One region of the Anaerobacillus sp. ABA4_114 genome, then DNA from elsewhere that is predicted to be linked to it. Evidence: a T-box and tRNA genes for the amino acid it is inferred to sense, from the RefSeq annotation. Region 1 holds a T-box; the other holds one or more tRNA genes.
What was found. The T-box of region 1 lies ahead of ACXAEY_RS17415 (tryptophan--tRNA ligase). A T-box ahead of a tRNA ligase gene usually reads a tRNA of that ligase, here a tRNA-Trp.
Positions count from the first base shown of each region.

Region 2: it encodes a tRNA-Trp, which carries the amino acid that the T-box ahead of ACXAEY_RS17415 (tryptophan--tRNA ligase) is inferred to sense. The anticodon was not compared.

Region 1 is NZ_JBSWUM010000001.1:3,373,680-3,383,708, reverse strand. It holds gene arsC (arsenate reductase (thioredoxin)) at 1-21, opposite strand, end outside; gene ACXAEY_RS17445 (arsenic transporter) at 49-1,344, opposite strand; gene ACXAEY_RS17440 (ArsR/SmtB family transcription factor) at 1,358-1,702, opposite strand; gene ACXAEY_RS17435 (carboxymuconolactone decarboxylase family protein) at 1,839-2,078, shown strand; gene ACXAEY_RS17430 (carboxymuconolactone decarboxylase family protein) at 2,079-2,375, shown strand; gene ACXAEY_RS17425 (YjcZ family sporulation protein) at 2,471-2,566, shown strand; gene desB (Delta(10) desaturase DesB) at 2,701-3,756, opposite strand; T-box leader at 4,192-4,439, shown strand; gene ACXAEY_RS17415 (tryptophan--tRNA ligase) at 4,487-5,479, shown strand; gene ACXAEY_RS17410 (VOC family protein) at 5,554-5,883, shown strand; gene ACXAEY_RS17405 (class D sortase) at 5,911-6,525, opposite strand; gene bioB (biotin synthase BioB) at 6,734-7,735, shown strand; gene ACXAEY_RS17395 (site-2 protease family protein) at 7,775-8,254, opposite strand; gene ACXAEY_RS17390 (DinB family protein) at 8,442-8,912, shown strand; gene ACXAEY_RS17385 (serine hydrolase domain-containing protein) at 8,998-10,020, shown strand.
Region 2 is NZ_JBSWUM010000001.1:3,748,835-3,758,863, forward strand. It holds gene ACXAEY_RS19330 (DsbA family oxidoreductase) at 1-108, opposite strand, end outside; tRNA gene ACXAEY_RS19335 (tRNA-Leu) at 511-595, opposite strand; tRNA gene ACXAEY_RS19340 (tRNA-Leu) at 628-717, opposite strand; tRNA gene ACXAEY_RS19345 (tRNA-Cys) at 744-818, opposite strand; tRNA gene ACXAEY_RS19350 (tRNA-Gly) at 829-903, opposite strand; tRNA gene ACXAEY_RS19355 (tRNA-Gln) at 912-986, opposite strand; tRNA gene ACXAEY_RS19360 (tRNA-His) at 993-1,068, opposite strand; tRNA gene ACXAEY_RS19365 (tRNA-Trp) at 1,088-1,161, opposite strand; tRNA gene ACXAEY_RS19370 (tRNA-Tyr) at 1,169-1,253, opposite strand; tRNA gene ACXAEY_RS19375 (tRNA-Thr) at 1,325-1,400, opposite strand; tRNA gene ACXAEY_RS19380 (tRNA-Phe) at 1,405-1,480, opposite strand; tRNA gene ACXAEY_RS19385 (tRNA-Met) at 1,602-1,678, opposite strand; tRNA gene ACXAEY_RS19390 (tRNA-Asp) at 1,702-1,777, opposite strand; tRNA gene ACXAEY_RS19395 (tRNA-Val) at 1,785-1,860, opposite strand; tRNA gene ACXAEY_RS19400 (tRNA-Glu) at 1,900-1,974, opposite strand; tRNA gene ACXAEY_RS19405 (tRNA-Ser) at 1,990-2,081, opposite strand; tRNA gene ACXAEY_RS19410 (tRNA-Asn) at 2,083-2,157, opposite strand; rRNA gene rrf (5S ribosomal RNA) at 2,168-2,284, opposite strand; rRNA gene ACXAEY_RS19420 (23S ribosomal RNA) at 2,414-5,343, opposite strand; rRNA gene ACXAEY_RS19425 (16S ribosomal RNA) at 5,665-7,214, opposite strand; gene ACXAEY_RS19430 (nucleotidyltransferase-like protein) at 7,488-8,354, opposite strand; gene ACXAEY_RS19435 (YgzB family protein) at 8,539-8,898, shown strand; gene perR (peroxide-responsive transcriptional repressor PerR) at 8,961-9,395, opposite strand; gene ACXAEY_RS19445 (cob(I)yrinic acid a,c-diamide adenosyltransferase) at 9,502-10,029, opposite strand, start outside.

The sequences.
Region 1 (10,029 bases):
AATCGTTTTTTTGTTAGACATGATCAATCGTCTCCTCTTTTTTATAAGTTAAATGATCAATAGCCACAGATAGAGGCCAAAGAGTGTAATCAATAGTGTAGGAACAGTTAATATAATTCCTATTTTAAAGTAGTATCCCCAAGAAATCTTCACACCTTTTAGGGACAGTACGTGAAGCCATAATAGTGTAGCGAGAGAACCGATCGGGGTGATCTTAGGACCTAAATCAGAACCGATGATGTTCGCGTAAATCAGTGCTTCTTTTAGCGTGCCTGTTGTAGATGTTGCTTCAATTGCAAGCGCATCGATCATAACCGTAGGCATGTTGTTCATAATGGAAGATAAGATGGCAGCGATGAAGCCCATCGAAACGGTTGCTGCTAGTAATCCTTGGTCAGCTGCACCCTGAATCAGGTTTGCGAGTATGTCCGTTAAGCCAACATTCCGGAGTCCGTAAACAACAACGTACATACCGATCGAGAAGAACACGATCGCCCATGGTGCTCCATTTACAACTTTACGCGTTTCGACCGCTGAACTTCTTCTAGCCATCAGAAGGAAGAAGATTGCAACGATTCCTGCGATGATCGAAACGGGAACGCCGATAAATTCACTTGCAAAATACCCTACGAGCAAGACAGCAAGTACGAGCCAGGATAGTTTGAACATCTTCTCATCACGGATTGCTTCTTTCGGTGCTCTAAGCATCTTCAAATCATAGTTCCCTGGAATATCTTTTCTAAAGAAAAGGTAGAGCACAAGGATACTTGCGCCAAGCGCAAAGAAGTTCGGAACGACCATTCTTGAAGCATATTCAACGAATCCGATATCGAAAAAGTCCGCTGAAACGATATTCACGAGGTTACTAACAACAAGTGGCAGTGATGTCGTATCTGCAATAAAACCACTCGCCATAATAAAAGGGAAGATCATTCTTTCTTGAAATTTAAGATTTCGCACCATCGCAAGTACGATTGGTGTCAGGATAAGTGCTGCGCCATCATTTGCGAAAAGTGCAGCTACAACAGCTCCGAGTAGCGTTACGTAAATAAACATTCGGAGTCCGTTCCCTTTTGCTACTCTTGCCATATGAAGAGCAGCCCATTCAAAGAACCCGATTTCATCTAGGATGAGTGAGATCAAGATGATCGCAATAAACGCGAATGTGGCGTTCCATACGATTTCGGTTACGGTTATCACATCTTGAAAATCAACGACACCTACAAGAAGGGCTAGAATGGCGCCACCGCATGCCGACCACCCGATTCCGAGGTTTTTCGGCTGCCAGATGACGAGAATCAATGTAAGTATAAAAATCATGATTGCAAGCATTACAGAAGTCAAATCGATTCCTCCATTAATCACAGCGTATGCGTCGTCCGCTTAGTTCTAGTTGGTGAAGCTTGTCTCGTTGATCCGGAACGAGCTGAATGATACTTTCGATGATAGAAAAAGCTTCATGGTCTCGGTTGAGTGAGTAAAAGATCCACTGGCTATTTCTTCGCTCTTTCACTAACCCAGCATCGCGAAGCTTACGAAGATGCTGGCTGATGGAAGGCTGGCTCATGTTTAGTAAGTCCACAAATTCACATACGCAGCATTCGCCGTCTTTTAACAAACTGATGATTGTCAGTCTTGTTTTATCTCCTAACAGTTTAAGAACGCTAGCAGCTAATTCCATTTCGATCGCCGTTCTATTCATTGCATCACCTCCAGTCATTAGTATATAAGCATGTACTTATATATGCAATGATTTAATCCTTCAGCTCACGATTTTGAAGGTGAAGAGCTCTTCCTGCTAGAAAAGAAAGGGTATGACGTGAAAGGAGAGATGTAACATGGAGGCAAGAATAAAAATGGTACCCTATGACGAAGCAGAAGGGAAATTAAAGGACCTTTATGAGGCATTCAACAATGAAATGGCCAATATATTGCGCGTGCATTCCTTAAATCCTCGTTCTCTTGAAGCACATTTGAAGTACTACAAAGTCATTATGTTTGCTGAGTCGCCATTATCACGAAGAGTAAGAGAAATGATCGCAACGGTCGTCTCAGTAGAGAATGAGTGTTTTTACTGAATGGAACATCATGGGGCGGCGCTCCATTTCATTACGAAAGATCGTGAACTAGTAGATGGGATAAAGAAGAATTATCGAGAGCTAGATTTAGAAATGAAGGAGCTAGCTATACTGGATTACGCTGTTAAGCTTACGAGAAAGCCAAACAGTGTGACGGACGAGGATGTGGCAGGATTAAAAGAAATAGGGTGTATCGATCGAGAAATTCTCGATGTATGTCAGATTGCTTCTTACTTCAACTTTGTGAACCGAATGGCAGAAGGTCTAGGGGTTTCGTTAGAGCAGCGGGAGGGATAAATCAAACAATCCATGCCTTACTAAACGAATGCCTATCCAACATGGTAACTATAGCATAGGATATAGTAATCCATGATGGAAGGGAGGCCAACTCCATGGGATATGGTTACGGCAGCGGGTTCGCTCTAATTGTTGTGCTGTTTATTCTCCTTATCATCGTAGGTGCAGCTTTTGTTGGAGGCGGGTACTAATACTCAATTTCTAAAGCTGCATGTAGCGGGTTAATCCTGCTAAATTGCATGTAATGAGAACAAGGATGCAGGGAAGGCTAATTTGGCCTCCTCTGATAACGAGAAAAAGCAGCCCTTCTTGGGCTGCTTTCTACTTATTTTTTAAAGAGTTTGCGTGGTAAGATCGATTGAGGATTGAGTTTGTTTCCTAGTGATCCGAAGCCATTTCCACTGTTTGGATCAACAAGTTCATTGTGTTCGAAATAAACACGAGGCGTTTTCCAAAGTGCAATGAGCGCTCTCGTCATCGGCATTTCATGATAGCGTTCAGGCCACATGTCTTTAATGTGCTGTTTAACGAGCGGATAATATTTCGGACTCATGCCAGGGAACAAGTGATGTTCCGTATGGTATGAGAAGTTAAAGTGAATCTTATCTACCCATTTTGGAACGGTAACCGTCAAGCTGTTAGCAAGTGGGTCGTTCACAGGCGTCAATGGATTCAAACGATGATTTGTTGAAATATAAGCCATTACGATAAAGTTTGCGATCAACAATGGAATAAAGAATGCAAAGATCCATTTTTCGAATCCCATGATGAATAAGAGACCAATCCATGTTACCCATGGAAGAACAACTTGTAGCCATACTTCTGTCTGCTTCCCTGATTTGAATTCTTTAATATAAACAAAGAACATTTTCATTGAATGTGCAGTGAACTGAATAGTAAGCGATGCAAAGCTAAAGAATGCTCTGATGAATAATGGCAGTCTATAGATCCAACGGAAGATCTTCATCTTTGAGATCTTCTCGAGCGTTGGCCATGCATCAGGATCATTCTCATCATGTTGTGTGTGCACATGGTGGTTCATATTGTGCCATTTACGCCATAATTTTGGTCCAGTACTTAACGGAAAGAAGGCGATTGCACCAAGGGTGTCTCGAAGCCAAGGCTTACGTACAACTGTTCCGTGCAAAATTTCGTGACCGAGAAACCCAAGTCCAGCAAAGCTTGCACCGATTACAACTGAGAAAACTAAGTTGATGAGTGGATGTAAGTTAAACAGTGCTATGATCAGGAAGCTGGCAACTGTAATCAACAAGTATATGAGACCGCCGAATAATCGGCTAGGTACGGGTTTAAAGGCATCCTTTGGCATGTGTTTCTTCACACGTGCCGCATACCAACTGAATGAGTGTAGATCTTTCACTAAATCACCTTCCAATAGTCATTTGGGCAGAATTTTCAATTTTCTTATCTATGATTCGCAGTTAACTTTAACAGCACGATAAAGGCAAGTCAATGGAATTTATGACCAAAAGTTATGACCAGGTACTAAAAATAGTCATTTGAAAAATAATAACGCTATTATGCCAGACTAAAAAGCATAACAACAAACACGATTGTAAAAACATTTTAAACAAAATTATTTTTAGTCATACATGTAATCAACATGTAGAAATTCTTTAAATACTTTAAAAATGGGATCCTGTTTTGTGTAAATTAGAGGATGAGTGGAAGTTATTTCTTACCTTTCTAGTATAACGCTTCTGGAAAGAATAAGATAATTTTAAGAAGCGTAAAGCAGAATTGTGGAAATATTTTCTTGACTTGACTACCTGTAATGTTTAGAATAATAAAAAATACACGAGCGATGATGAAGAAGAGTAGTCTTTAGTAACACGTCAGAGAGCTGATGGGTGGTGTGAATCAGTGTGTGCTGAAGGGGAATGGGCTTCTGAGCTTCCGGACTGAACGAAGGAGTAGGTTGCGGCGGAAGGTCTTACCGATAAAAGAGACACCTTATAGAAAAGCTTTCTTTTCTGTAGGAGTTAAGAGCGTTTGTGTGAAGCAAACGAATAAAGGTGGCACCACGGGTTTCTCGTCCTTTTCATAGGATGAGAAGCCCTTTTTGTGTTGATTAGAATGGAGGATGAGTGATGAAGAAAACGGTATTGACGGGTATTAAACCAACAGGAAGGATTCACCTTGGGAACTATATCGGTGCGATCAAACCAGCGTTAGAGCTTGCAGCAGAAGAGGATCCTGTTTATTTCGTAGCAGATTATCATGGACTTACGAAAATACAAGATGCTGAACAGATGAAAGAACTCTCGTACGGGATTGCTGCGACATGGCTTGCTTTAGGACTTGATCCATCCACATCCATTTTTTATCGCCAGTCTGATGTTCCTGAAATATTTGAACTTTCATGGATTCTTGCATGTTTTAGCTCAAAAGGGTTGATGAATCGTGCGCATGCATACAAGGCGATCGTCGATCAAAATAGAGAAACAGGGCGCGAAATCGATGATGGAGTCAACATGGGACTGTTCACATATCCGATTTTAATGGCTTCTGATATTTTACTCTTCCAGTCTGATCTTGTTCCAGTTGGAAAAGATCAAATCCAGCATGTTGAAATCGCTCGTGACCTTGCAGATACGTTCAATCGACAATTCGGTGAAACGTTCAAACTTCCAGATTATGTTGTGAAGGAAGAATCTGCTGTCATACCGGGTCTCGATGGTCGGAAGATGAGTAAGAGCTACCATAACACGATTCCGATTTTTGAAGAGCCTGAGAAACTTAAGAAGTTGATCAACAAAATCAAGACGGATTCGACAAAACCTCATGAAGCGAAGGATCCAGACGATTCGACCGTATTTGCACTTTATCGTGAATTTGCAAGTCAAGATGAGGTTAGTAAAATGAGAGATCGATTTGAAAATGGAATTGGATGGGGAGAGGCGAAAAAAGAACTGTTCGAAGCGATGAACCATGTGCTTGAAGAGCCTAGAAGAAAATATAAGTATTACATGGAAAATCGAGAAGAGCTTGATCGGATACTTACTGAAGGGGCAGGAAAAGCTAGAGCTAAAGCGAAACCTCTCTTGAATGAAGTGAAGCAGAAGATCGGAATAAAAGCATGAATCGATTGAAGGAACGCTCGAAATGAAAGAGAAATGGGAAGAATGGGAAAGATGAATGAAGTGAGGTGTAGTGAATGAAATATGAGCTGTCTAAAAATATTGGCTTACAAGTAAAAAATGTCGCTGAAGCGAAAAGATTTTATGAGAAAGTATTTGGTTTTAAGCACCAGGAGCACAGTACAGTCAATGAGGTAGAATTCAAAAGCGATCACAATCACATCTTTTTGATCGATGGAGAGGAAAATCTCGGGCCAGTCTTAGAGTTAGAAGTGGAATCATTAGAAGAAGCAAGGAATGATTTATTGAAGAATGGTTGTAAAATCATTCGCTGGGAAGGAAAAGGGAAAGATTGCTATATCCAAGATCCTTATGGAATGACGTTTAATATTTGGGAGAAAGATTAAGAAAGAGCTGCCGAAATGGCAGCTCTTTTACTTACGGAGTGGTGTTTCTTTTGAAACGAGCTCTGATTGAATGATATATCGTTCTGGTGCGAACCCAATATAATCAAACGGATAGCAAGTTGTTAACGTTAAAGTAGGCTCTTCCTTGTTTACGATAACGGAACGGTCATCTTCATCTGTGATCAAAATCTTTCTTACTTGATAATCGTATACAGTTCCATTGAATTCTACATACAAGTGGTCGCCTTCTTTTACTTGATCAAGGTTGTGAAAAACGGTGTCTCGATGCCCAGAGAGAACCACGTGGCCATTTTCATCAGGCGTGACAGTCCACTTACTTTCGTGTAGACCGACACCTTTCTTCAATGAATCCTCATCCGTTCCATAGTAAACGCTGTATGTGCTGCCTATCCTTGGAATCGATAGCATAGCTGCTTTTTCACCATACTCATATGTGGATTTTGATTCTTCTTCCTCAACAGCAATCGTCTTTTTCTCCACGGTCGAATCCCAACCTGGATGGTTTTTTTGGACGACTTCTGGCTCATGGGTAACAGCTTTGCTTTGATCCCAAAAGGAATAGCCACTCCATAAAACGATCAAAAGACCTACGAATAACAGCAGAATTCCAACCTTTTTCATAGATGCTTAACGCTCATTAAAAGGTTTGTCATTCGAACTCCTCCTATAAAAACAGTCTCTACTAATTGTCTTCCTCAGGAGGTAAGATGTAAACCATTATTTCAAATATTTTCAAAAAAAGATCAGATTGACAGACGTTTCCACTTGGTGGTAGGTTAATGTTAACTTAAATAAATAATAAGTTAACATTTAAATGGGAGGCAATTGGATGCTTAAAGTCGAAGAAACAACAGCGAATTGGGAAAAATTTGCGGATCTTGCACTTGAAGGGAAACAGCTGACAAAAGAACAAGCTATTACAGTACTTTCATCCTCTGATGAATCGTTATTACCTTTATTGAACGCGGTATACCGCGTGAGAAAGCATTATTTCGGGAAAAAAGTAAAGCTGAACATGATCATCAACGCGAAGAGCGGGTTATGTCCTGAAAACTGTGGGTACTGTGCTCAATCCGCCTATGCGGATACGAACGTAGATAAATATGCACTTCTAGACAAGGATACCCTTGTGAGTGGGGCACGGGAAGCGATGAATCGTAAAGCTGGTACATACTGTATCGTGATGAGTGGACGCGGTGCAACAAACAGAGAACTTGATAAAGTAATCGATGCTGTTGAAGAAATTAAATCTGAAATGCCTCTTAAAATCTGTGCTTGTCTCGGAATTCTTTCTTCTGAGCAGACGAACCGTCTGAAAGAAGCCGGCGTTGATCGCTACAATCATAATATCAATACGAGTAAAGGTCACCATGACAACGTCACGACAACGCACTCGTATGATCACCGTGTGAAGACGGTTGAAAATGTAAAGGAGTCTGGTATTTCACCTTGTTCAGGCGTAATCGTTGGAATGGGAGAATCACACGAAGATGTGTATGATATGGCAGCAGAGCTTCGTCGAATCGATGCCGACTCGATTCCGGTTAACTTTCTTTACTCTGTGCCCGGTACGAAGATGGAAAAGATGGATGAGCTTGATCCAAGATACTGCTTAAAAGTGCTCGCGCTATTTAGGTTAATGAATCCAACAAAAGAAATCCGTATCTCAGGTGGGCGTGAGGTGAACCTTCGCTCTCTACAAGTGATGGGATTATACGCTGCGAACTCCATCTTTGTCGGAGATTACTTAACGACTGACGGAGCTGAGTCTTCAGCTGACCATAGAATGATAGAAGATTTAGGATTTGAGATTGAAGAGTGCGCTTTATAAGCTATAAAAAAAGCTGCCATGATGGCAGCTTTTTGCTAGTTAGTCGATCGGATCTTCCGCTTTTCCGTAGCGAATCACATCGAATATCGCGAGGCCATCACTAGGCTTTCCAGCATCGTTTCGATATGGCATAAGCGAAAAGAAAATAAAGTAAACAGAGAAATAGGAATACTGATAAAAGAAAAGTGTCACAGGTAGGACATCTAAATTCATAAGTAGATTAAGAATCAAGATAACACCTAGATTGAATAAACTACCTGCGGCATAGATGGCAACATGTGCCCACGTTTTATTGTAGGTTAGTTTTTCATACTGACACCATCCTTCCATGAAATACTTCTTCTTCACTTCGAGAGCCCCGAGATGGAACAGCGTTTCGCCAGTACCTATGCAAAACTTAATTTTCCCGCCGAACAGTCTTGCCGTAAGAACGTGACCTGCTTCATGAACAAGCGTTACGATCGGGAGAATCAAGAAAAAATTTATTAAAAACATTGGGATGTCGCTTAAGGTAAACAATTTATTCCTCCTGGATGCAAAGAGAATTTTTGTGCAATGTTAGAGGTGTTACCCCTTTTTAGTAAGGTGTTAACACTATTTTTTAAAAAAGTGACTGTTAAATAAAGGTTCCAGTCCAACTGTATTGAACTAGTACGTTATGAAAGAATAGGTTAGATGGATCTACATAATGAAAGGTGTGTTTAGGATGGAAAATATAATAAAGCAGATGGATATGACCCGTACTTTTTTATTGATGGGTGCTGAGAAGATCACGGAAGATAATGCAGATGTCATTCCAGAAGGATTCCCAAATTCACTGCGATGGCAGTTAGGTCACGTGCTTGTCTCGTTTGAGTACATCGTATTCCATATGGCTGGGGAAGAGGTTAACCTGCCTGAAGGCTATACTGAATTGTTTACAAGAGGTACGAGTCCGAAAGATTGGACTGTTGACCCTCCAAAAGTAGCAGAACTCAAAGAACGATTATCTGAACAGATGGGTCGCTTCAAAGAGACGTTTGAAAATCGTCTTGATGAGAAGATTGAAGAAACATTTAAGGCTGGACCAGTAGAGCTGCATACAGTTGGTGAGCTTGTTCTTTTCGCTCTCTTTCATGAGAGTGAGCATGGTGGCTGTATCAAAGGGCTTCACCGTGCAATCAAAGGTGCACAGTAAGAGGAGCTGACTTATGTCAGCTTTTTTGTGTTCTTTAACGATTTAAATGGAAAAATGATTTCGAAAGAGAAAGGGGAGAGAGAAGATGGAGCAAGTAATCGAACAAATCGAGGAGCGTATAAAGGAAGTGGGGTTTTCTGGCGTTGTTTATGCGCGGAGTGAAGATGACGTTGTGATCAAGTCGGCTGCTGGTTTTGCGAACCGAGCGGAAGAAATCAAGAACAACATTCATACGAGCTTTGGAATTGCTTCTGGATGCAAGGTGTTCACAGCGATCGCGATCTGCCAGCTTGTTGAGAGAGGACTATTATCGTTTCAATCTACAATAGGGGAATGTTTCAAGGTTCCATTTCCACACTTCGATAGCGAAGTAACAGTTCATCAGCTTTTAACACATACATCTGGGATACAGGACTATTTTGATGAAGAGACAATGGATGATTATGAAGCATTATGGATCGACACACCGGCCTACACAGTAACTGAACCGAAAGATTTTTTACCATTGTTCCAGGATGGGAAGATGAAGTTTGCTCCTGGTGAAAGGTTTGCGTATAACAACGCAGGCTTTATTGTACTTGGCTTAATCGTGGAGGAGATTACGGGGGAATCGTTCACTGACTATGTAGCGGCAAACATCTTCAGTCCATGCGGCATGCATGATTCTGGTTATTTTCCACTAGATGCGCTTCCTAAAAATACGGCTAAAGGCTATATCGACTTTGAAGATGGATCGTGGAAGACGAATGTCTATTCCATTCCTAAGGTCGGAGGACCGGATGGCGGGGCGTATGTGACGGCTCCTGACATGATTAAGTTTTGGGAAGGCCTTATTAATGGAAAGTTGGTCAGTAAAGCGATCGTTCATCGTTTGCTAACAAGCCATGTGCATGTGAAGAATAATACCTACTACGGATACGGAATTTGGATAGAGATGAATGAGGGTGAGGTTATGAAGTATTACGTAATGGGCTATGATCCTGGAGTAAGCTTTGAATCTGCTTATTATCCTTCAACAGATTTCATGGTTGCCATTCCGTCAAATAAGGAAAAAGGTCCTTATAAACTTTTGAAAACACTTGAAGAGGAATGGGGAATGAACGAATAAAACGTAGTC
Region 2 (10,029 bases), 380 kb from region 1:
GACCGTAACCTCGTCGCGATGTGGAAAGGATTGAAGCGCGGTTTCTAAGCGCCTTTTCCCTATATAACAAAAAGGACATACAAAATCAGACCAAATTTCTACTTTCATGATTTATCACTCTTTCTTAGCTAACGAATTACCATCAGTGTACCATTTTTCGCAGATAGAGGGATAATGATTCGCTCATTAGGCCTTTCGTTCAGGCTTGGTTGGACTACCACCTAATAGGCATCAAAACGAAGGCCTCATGGAATGCGTCAAGCTCCCTAAACGCCTTATCCAAAGAAGATAGTTCCTCGAACAACAAGTCATACGGCTTTCCATTACAATGAATAATGAAAACATCCTTTCTTCCTTCCAATGGAGTAGACATTAGCTATCGCAGACTCTAGTTTTCACTTAATGAAGAGACAACATGTAGAAGAGACTGTCCCCGATCTTTAGTTTGAGACAATAAAAAAAGACTTCTACACTGTAGAAATCCTGACGTTTAAGTATCAACTATGTAACTGGTACCGGTGGTCGGGTTCGAACCGACACTCCTCACGGAACACGATTTTGAGTCGTGCGCGTCTGCCAATTCCGCCACACCGGCATAAAGACAATTTTTTAATTTCGGAAAGTAAATGGTGCCGGAGGCCGGGCTCGAACCGGCACGGAGGTACACCCTCCGCAGGATTTTAAGTCCTGTGCGTCTGCCAATTCCGCCACTCCGGCAGGACTTTTTTAAAAAATATGAAGATTGGAGGCGGCACCCGGATTCGAACCGGGGCGTAAGGGTTTTGCAGACCCGTGCCTTACCACTTGGCTATGCCGCCGTTATAAAAATGGAGCGGAAGACGGGATTCGAACCCGCGACCCCCACCTTGGCAAGGTGGTGTTCTACCACTGAACTACTTCCGCAACTAATATGGCTGGGCTAGCTGGATTCGAACCAGCGCATGACGGAATCAAAATCCGTTGCCTTACCGCTTGGCTATAGCCCAACATAATGGGGCGACTGATGGGAATCGAACCCACGAATGCCGGAACCACAATCCGGTGCGTTAACCACTTCGCCACAATCGCCATTATTTTAAATCTTAATTGGCAGGGGTAGTAGGAATCGAACCCACACCGGAGGTTTTGGAGACCTCTGTTCTACCTTTAAACTATACCCCTATCAAGATGGTGGAGGGGGACGGATTCGAACCGCCGAACCCTGAGGGAGCGGATTTACAGTCCGCCGCGTTTAGCCACTTCGCTACCCCTCCGAATAGACAATTATCATTGTAATATATACTATATATAAAAACAATGGGAATTGATACCTTTTCAGGAAAAATGGTGCCGGCCAGAGGACTTGAACCCCCAACCTACTGATTACAAGTCAGTTGCTCTACCAATTGAGCTAGACCGGCAACATGGTGGCTCCGGACGGAATCGAACCGCCGACACGTGGATTTTCAGTCCACTGCTCTACCGACTGAGCTACAGAGCCATGTTTTAAACATTCCGCTTTTACGTTATTAAGATCTAGCATATAGTAAGTGTTTAGGTTGCCCTAAAGGGCTACAATTAAAATTCAGCTAAGATGCTTATTCGACGTAGTGGAATTTTTTTGGTTGCGGGGGCAGGATTTGAACCTGCGACCTTCGGGTTATGAGCCCGACGAGCTACCGAACTGCTCCACCCCGCGACGATATTAAAATTGAGTAAAAATGGCGGTCCCGACGGGAATCGAACCCGCGATCTCCTGCGTGACAGGCAGGCATGTTAACCGCTACACCACGGGACCTTTGAAATGGTGGAGGATGACGGGCTCGAACCGCCGACCCTCTGCTTGTAAGGCAGATGCTCTCCCAGCTGAGCTAATCCTCCACAGAGTAAAATGTTGCTATATGAATGCTTCTTTAGAAATGGTGACCCGTACGGGATTCGAACCCGTGTTACCGCCGTGAAAGGGCGGTGTCTTAACCGCTTGACCAACGGGCCAATCTAGTATGTAGCTGGCGGAGAGCGAGGGATTCGAACCCTCGAGACGGCGTTGACCGTCTACACGATTTCCAATCGTGCTCCTTCGGCCACTCGGACAGCTCTCCATGGCTCCACAGGTAGGATTCGAACCTACGACCGATCGGTTAACAGCCGATAGCTCTACCACTGAGCTACTGTGGAATAATGTTTAGCCTGGCGACGTCCTACTCTTGCAGGGGGAGAGCCCCCAACTACCATCGGCGCTGAAGAGCTTAACTTCCGTGTTCGGCATGGGAACGGGTGTGACCTCTTCGCCTTCATCACCAGACTTCTAACAGCTCGCACATTCGTGTGATTGCTAGCGACAAGATATATATTACAATATATTTCGTCATTTTTCAAGGGAAATTTTATTCCCTGAAAACTAGATAGCACGCAACATCGTATTCCAATTTTTTAGGTTAAGCCCTCGATCGATTAGTATTCGTCAGCTCCACGTGTCGCCACGCTTCCACCCCGAACCTATCAACCTCATCATCTCTGAGGGATCTTACCAGCTTGACGCTGTGGGAAATCTCATCTCGAGGGGGGCTTCATGCTTAGATGCTTTCAGCACTTATCCCTTCCACACGTAGCTACCCAGCTATGCTCCTGGCGGAACAACTGGTACACCAGCGGTGTGTCCATCCCGGTCCTCTCGTACTAAGGACAGCTCCTCTCAAATTTCCTGCGCCCGCGACGGATAGGGACCGAACTGTCTCACGACGTTCTGAACCCAGCTCGCGTACCGCTTTAATGGGCGAACAGCCCAACCCTTGGGACCTACTTCAGCCCCAGGATGCGATGAGCCGACATCGAGGTGCCAAACCTCCCCGTCGATGTGGACTCTTGGGGGAGATAAGCCTGTTATCCCCAGGGTAGCTTTTATCCGTTGAGCGATGGCCCTTCCATGCGGAACCACCGGATCACTAAGCCCGACTTTCGTCCCTGCTCGACTTGTAGGTCTCGCAGTCAAGCTCCCTTGTGCCTTTACACTCTGCGAATGATTTCCAACCATTCTGAGGGAACCTTTGGGCGCCTCCGTTACTCTTTAGGAGGCGACCGCCCCAGTCAAACTGCCCACCTGACACTGTCTCCGCACCGGATCACGGTGCTGGGTTAGAATGTCAGTACAGCCAGGGTAGTATCCCACCGACGCCTCCACCGAACCTAGCGGTCCGGCTTCTATGGCTCCTACCTATCCTGTACAAGCTGTACCAAAATCCAATATCAGGCTACAGTAAAGCTCCATGGGGTCTTTCCGTCCTGTCGCGGGTAACCTGCATCTTCACAGGTACTATAATTTCACCGGGTCTCTCGTTGAGACAGTATCCAAGTCGTTGCACCTTTCGTGCGGGTCGGAACTTACCCGACAAGGAATTTCGCTACCTTAGGACCGTTATAGTTACGGCCGCCGTTTACTGGGGCTTCGATTCAGAGCTTCTCCCGTAAGGGATAACCCCTCCTCTTAACCTTCCAGCACCGGGCAGGTGTCAGCCCCTATACATCGCCTTGCGGCTTGGCAGAGACCTGTGTTTTTGCTAAACAGTCGCTTGGATCTTTTCACTGCGGCTCCCCTGGGCTATTCACCCGAGGAAGCACCCCTTCTCCCGAAGTTACGGGGTCATTTTGCCGAGTTCCTTAACGAGAGTTCTCCCGATCGTCTTAGGATTCTCTCCTCGCCTACCTGTGTCGGTTTGCGGTACGGGCACCTCTTTCCTCACTAGAGGCTTTTCTTGGCAGTGTAGAATCAGGGACTTCGGTACTTAAATTCCCTCGCCATCACGACTCAGCCTTCACGGTGAACGGATTTGCCTATTCACCAGCCTAATCGCTTGGACGCGCATATCCAGCAGCGCGCTCTCCCTATCTTTCTGCGTCCCCCCGTCGTTCAAACGGAAAGGAGGTGGTACAGGAATATCAACCTGTTATCCATCGCCTACGCCTTTCGGCCTCGGCTTAGGTCCCGACTAACCCTGAGCGGACGAGCCTTCCTCAGGAAACCTTGGGCTTTCGACGGACAAGATTCTCACTTGTCTTTCGCTACTCATACCGGCATTCTCACTTCTAAGCGCTCCACCAGTCCTTTCGGTCTGACTTCGCAGCCCTTAGAACGCTCTCCTACCATTGTCGTAAGACAATCCACAGCTTCGGTGATACGTTTAGCCCCGGTACATTTTCGGCGCAGCGTCACTCGACCAGTGAGCTATTACGCACTCTTTAAATGATGGCTGCTTCTAAGCCAACATCCTGGTTGTCTAAGCAACGCCACATCCTTTTCCACTTAACGTATACTTTGGGACCTTAGCTGGTGGTCTGGGCTGTTTCCCTCTCGACTACGGATCTTATCACTCGCAGTCTGACTCCCGCGGATAAATCGTTGGCATTCGGAGTTTGACTGGATTCGGTAATCCGGTAGGGACCCCTAGTCCAATCAGTGCTCTACCTCCAAGATTCTTGCCGCGAGGCTAGCCCTAAAGCTATTTCGGAGAGAACCAGCTATCTCCGGGTTCGATTGGCATTTCACCGCTACCCACACCTCATCCCCGCATTTTTCAACATGCGTGGGTTCGGGCCTCCATTCAGTGTTACCTGAACTTCACCCTGGACATGGGTAGATCACCCGGTTTCGGGTCTACGACCACGTACTCCTTCGCCCTATTCAGACTCGCTTTCGCTGCGGCTCCGCCTTCTCGGCTTAACCTTGCACGGGATCGTAACTCGCCGGTTCATTCTACAAAAGGCACGCTGTCACCCATTAACGGGCTCCAACTAGTTGTAGGCACACGGTTTCAGGTTCTCTTTCACTCCCCTTCCGGGGTGCTTTTCACCTTTCCCTCACGGTACTGGTTCACTATCGGTCACTAGAGAGTATTTAGCCTTGGGAGATGGTCCTCCCGGATTCCGACGGGGTTTCACGTGTCCCGCCGTACTCAGGATCCGTCTCGGAGGGCAGCGGATTTTGACTACAGGATTGTTACCTTCTCTGATGGACCTTTCCAGGTCGCTTCGTCTATCCGTGCCTTTGTAACTCCAATGAGACGTCCTACAACCCCAGAGGGCAAGCCCTCTGGTTTGGGCTGTTTCCGTTTCGCTCGCCGCTACTCAGGAAATCGCGATTGCTTTCTCTTCCTCCGGGTACTGAGATGTTTCAGTTCCCCGGGTATGCCTTTTACTTCCTATGTATTCAGAAGTAAATACCATCCCATTACGGATGGTGGGTTCCCCCATTCGGAAATCTCCGGATCAAAGCGTACTTACTGCTCCCCGAAGCATATCGGTGTTCGTCCCGTCCTTCATCGGCTTCTAGTGCCAAGGCATCCACCGTGCGCCCTTAGTAGCTTAACCTTAGATGTTGTTAGAAACGAAGTTCTAACGTCATCGATGCACATCGTTAGATGTGACTAACTAAGTTATAACGCAAAAAATAATAATTATTGGATGTCGTTGTTTGTGCTATCTAGTTTTCAAGGAACATGGCTACTACTTGAATCCGCTTCTTTGCTGCCATGCGCCGAGGAATCTAACATCGTTAGCGATACTCGCAGACGCAGGCGCACTTCGACTTCATCGAATAGCCTACTTTGAAAGAATACAATCATTCTTTCAAAACTAAACGAAACGCTCATGCAAGTTTGGCAACCAATGTTGCCTCGTAATTCTCCATAGAAAGGAGGTGATCCAGCCGCACCTTCCGATACGGCTACCTTGTTACGACTTCACCCCAATCATTTGTCCCACCTTCGGCGGCTGGCTCCAAAAGGTTACCTCACCGACTTCGGGTGTTACAAACTCTCGTGGTGTGACGGGCGGTGTGTACAAGGCCCGGGAACGTATTCACCGCGGCATGCTGATCCGCGATTACTAGCAATTCCGGCTTCATGCAGGCGAGTTGCAGCCTGCAATCCGAACTGAGAACGGCTTTATGGGATTCGCTTCACCTCGCGGTGTCGCTGCCCTTTGTACCGTCCATTGTAGCACGTGTGTAGCCCAGGTCATAAGGGGCATGATGATTTGACGTCGTCCCCACCTTCCTCCGGTTTGTCACCGGCAGTCACCTTAGAGTGCCCAACTGAATGCTGGCAACTAAGATCAAGGGTTGCGCTCGTTGCGGGACTTAACCCAACATCTCACGACACGAGCTGACGACAACCATGCACCACCTGTCACTCTGTCCCCCGAAGGGGAACGTCCTATCTCTAGGAGTGGCAGAGGATGTCAAGACCTGGTAAGGTTCTTCGCGTTGCTTCGAATTAAACCACATGCTCCACTGCTTGTGCGGGCCCCCGTCAATTCCTTTGAGTTTCAACCTTGCGGTCGTACTCCCCAGGCGGAGTGCTTAATGTGTTAACTTCAGCACTGAGGGTGGAACCCCCCAACACCTAGCACTCATCGTTTACAGCGTGGACTACCAGGGTATCTAATCCTGTTTGCTCCCCACGCTTTCGCGCCTCAGCGTCAGTTACAGACCAGAGAGCCGCCTTCGCCACTGGTGTTCCTCCACATATCTACGCATTTCACCGCTACACGTGGAATTCCACTCTCCTCTTCTGCACTCAAGTCCCCCAGTTTCCAATGGCCCTCCACGGTTGAGCCGTGGGCTTTCACATCAGACTTAAGAGACCGCCTGCGCGCGCTTTACGCCCAATAATTCCGGACAACGCTTGCCACCTACGTATTACCGCGGCTGCTGGCACGTAGTTAGCCGTGGCTTTCTGGTTAGGTACCGTCAAGGTACCGCCCTATTCGAACGGCACTTGTTCTTCCCTAACAACAGAGCTTTACGACCCGAAGGCCTTCGTCACTCACGCGGCGTTGCTCCGTCAGACTTTCGTCCATTGCGGAAGATTCCCTACTGCTGCCTCCCGTAGGAGTCTGGGCCGTGTCTCAGTCCCAGTGTGGCCGATCACCCTCTCAGGTCGGCTACGCATCGTGGCCTTGGTAAGCCGTTACCTTACCAACTAGCTAATGCGCCGCGGGCCCATCCTACAGTGTTAGCCAGAGGCCAACTTTCAACGTTGCATCATGCGATGCTATGTATTACCCGGTATTAGCTCCGGTTTCCCGGAGTTATCCCAGTCTGTAGGGCAGGTTGCCCACGTGTTACTCACCCGTCCGCCGCTGAGAAATGGGAGCAAGCTCCCATTTCTCCGCTCGACTTGCATGTATTAGGCACGCCGCCAGCGTTCGTCCTGAGCCAGGATCAAACTCTCCGATAGAAAAGTTCAATCTAGCTTTAAAACAATGTTTGTTTCCGTAGAAACAATATCTTGCATGGCGTTTCGTTCAGTTTTCAAAGATCGATTCGTTTCTTTCAATGTCGTTTTCAGCGACTTTATTAATGTAACACATTAACTCGTTCGAAGTCAACAACATTTTTGAAAGTTTTTGTTTGCCGCGTTGCTTTCTTGCGGCGACAAGTAATAATATATCACGGGGTAAAAATATGGTCAACCCTTTTTATAATATTTTCCCCCGTTTATTTTAAATTGCTATTTTGCTCGATACTGACGACTATAAATTCCATTACCTTTTGTTTCAGATAGTAGAACTTCAATTAGTTCTTTCTCTACCATATACTCTAGAAGAGCGCCTAGATCGATTCCATACTCTTTTAACTGATCGTTCTCCAAGAGCTCCTGATAAGTCCAAACTCCATCGCGCTCATTCATAACCTTCCTTATATGAAGAGTAGCGTTGAAAGATTTAGATGAAAGTGAAAAGTCATTAGCAAGAAGGAGCAATTCAAGGCGTTTATCAAGAGGATCCTCACCAGTGAGAAGCTCAGTATACAACTTAAAGATTTCAGGTTCAATATGTTTCACTTGATTCCAAACGGTGATTTCTGGATGAAAACCATGCTCGATGACAGATAAACGTGCTAGATGATGCAAAGCATGCAAAATAAAATTGTAAGCATCCATATATTGTTTTGAAGCAAACAGTTCCTTACCATCCATATACCTTCTGATGAGTTTAGCGAATTCAACTCCGATCTTGCGAGTACGTTCCTCTAATGGAAATTCACGAATACGCTCTTTCAATCCTGCTATGTATTCATTTCGATCAAAAATGATCTTTCCGTTAACAAGCCAAGCCACTAGACGACGATGGCTCCCTGTAAGCAACCAATCATGAACTTGTTGTTCAGAAACAACATGCATCGCTGCTTTCTTGTCCTCAAATTCATAATGCTTAACAAGCCATGGCTTTTGATTATTATTAACGATGATCAATAAAACGACATCAAAGTTATCAGTCAATGGATGATGTGGTTTTGTTTTTTCAATTACAATAACTCCAAGGGTTTCGGGGTGACTTGCTCTTTCCTGGTAAATCGGCCTTAAAAGGTTTTCCATCTGACTTTCCTCCAGCAGTACTTTTTTATTCTTGGACCCGTACCTGTCTAAACAATTCAACATTCAATATTATAAATCCTGTTATAAATTAAGCAATCCTAATTTTGAACTTTTTATGGAAGATGGTAAGGAAAGTGCTTACAGATAATCCATATGCTATACTTGGTTGCAGGAGGGACAAGTGATGCAATTAAAGTATACAAACAAAATAAATAGAATTCGTACGTTCGCACTGAGCTTAGTCTTTATCGGAATTGGTATAATGTATATAGGTATTTTCTTTAAAACATCCGTCTTCTTAATGACGTTGTTTATGATTATTGGTTTCTTAGCAACGATTGCTAGTGCTGTTGTGTATTTCTGGATTGGGATGCTATCGACCAAAGCTGTCCAGGTCACCTGTCCTAATTGCGAGAGAACCACGAAAGTTCTTGGGCGAGTGGATGCTTGTATGTACTGCAAACAGCCATTGACGATGGATCCAAGCTTAGAGGGTGTCGAGTTCGACGAGAAATATAATAGTAAAAAGACTAAAAATAAATAAGGAGCCGCTGTGCTCCTTTTTTTGTTAACACAAAAAAAGCTCGCCATTTGAGGCGAGTTTTTTTAGTGTTTATTCTTTTGACACTCCGGACATGAACCGTATATTTCCATCCTGTGGTCGCCAACTTTAAAGCCTGTGACTTGCTCAGCTAGCGTTTCAACTTCATCTAATCCGGGATAATGGAAGTCTACAATTTTCCCACATTCATCACAGATAATATGGTAATGATCAGTCGTAACACAGTCGAATCTGCTTGAAGAATCTCCATATGTTAATTCTTTAACGAGTCCAATTTCCTTAAACACTCTTAAATTATTGTAGACAGTGGCTACACTCATATTAGGGAATTTTCCTTCAAGCGACTTATATATTTCATCTGCTGTAGGATGGGCCATTGATTGGATCAAATGTTCCAATATGGCATGACGTTGAGGGGTAATACGCACACCCGAGCTTTTCATTGCTTCTATCGCTCCATGCAGTTTTTCTTCAGCCATTCGTCATGCACCTCTCTTCCAACAAGCATTCTTACATTATAATGTTTATAATTAGTGTACATGGTAGAGCCATCAATTGTCAATGATCTACTACTCGTGCAAGGAATCACTTCTTTTCATCATGCAAAATAGATTCCTTTTCTCCCATATGATAATTAATATAACGTGCAGCTACGAATAGAAAATCAGACAAGCGATTTAAAAATGAAAGAACGAGCGGATTGACCCCATCTACTAAAGTTGCATTTCGTTCTGCTCTTCGTACGATCGTCCTTGAAACATGTAAACCTGCACCGGCTTGATGTCCACCTGGCAGAATAAAGTTTTTTAAAGGATCAAGTTGTTTCTCCCAAACATCAATCTGAGCTTCCATCTCTTCAATATGAGAAGCTTCTATCTTCCACCCAACATTTTTACCATCAGGAGTAGCGAGTTCTGCACCAACATGAAAAAGCCACGTTTGGATTTTGTGAAAAATATCATCCCAGTTCTCTTTTCCATCGAATCGGGCGTTTGCGACATAGCTGAGCGCAAGTCCAATCTGAGAATTCGCTTCATCACAAGTCCCGTAAGCTTCTACTCTAATATCATTTTTGGGGACACGCTTCCCATAGATTAATGACGTCTCACCTTT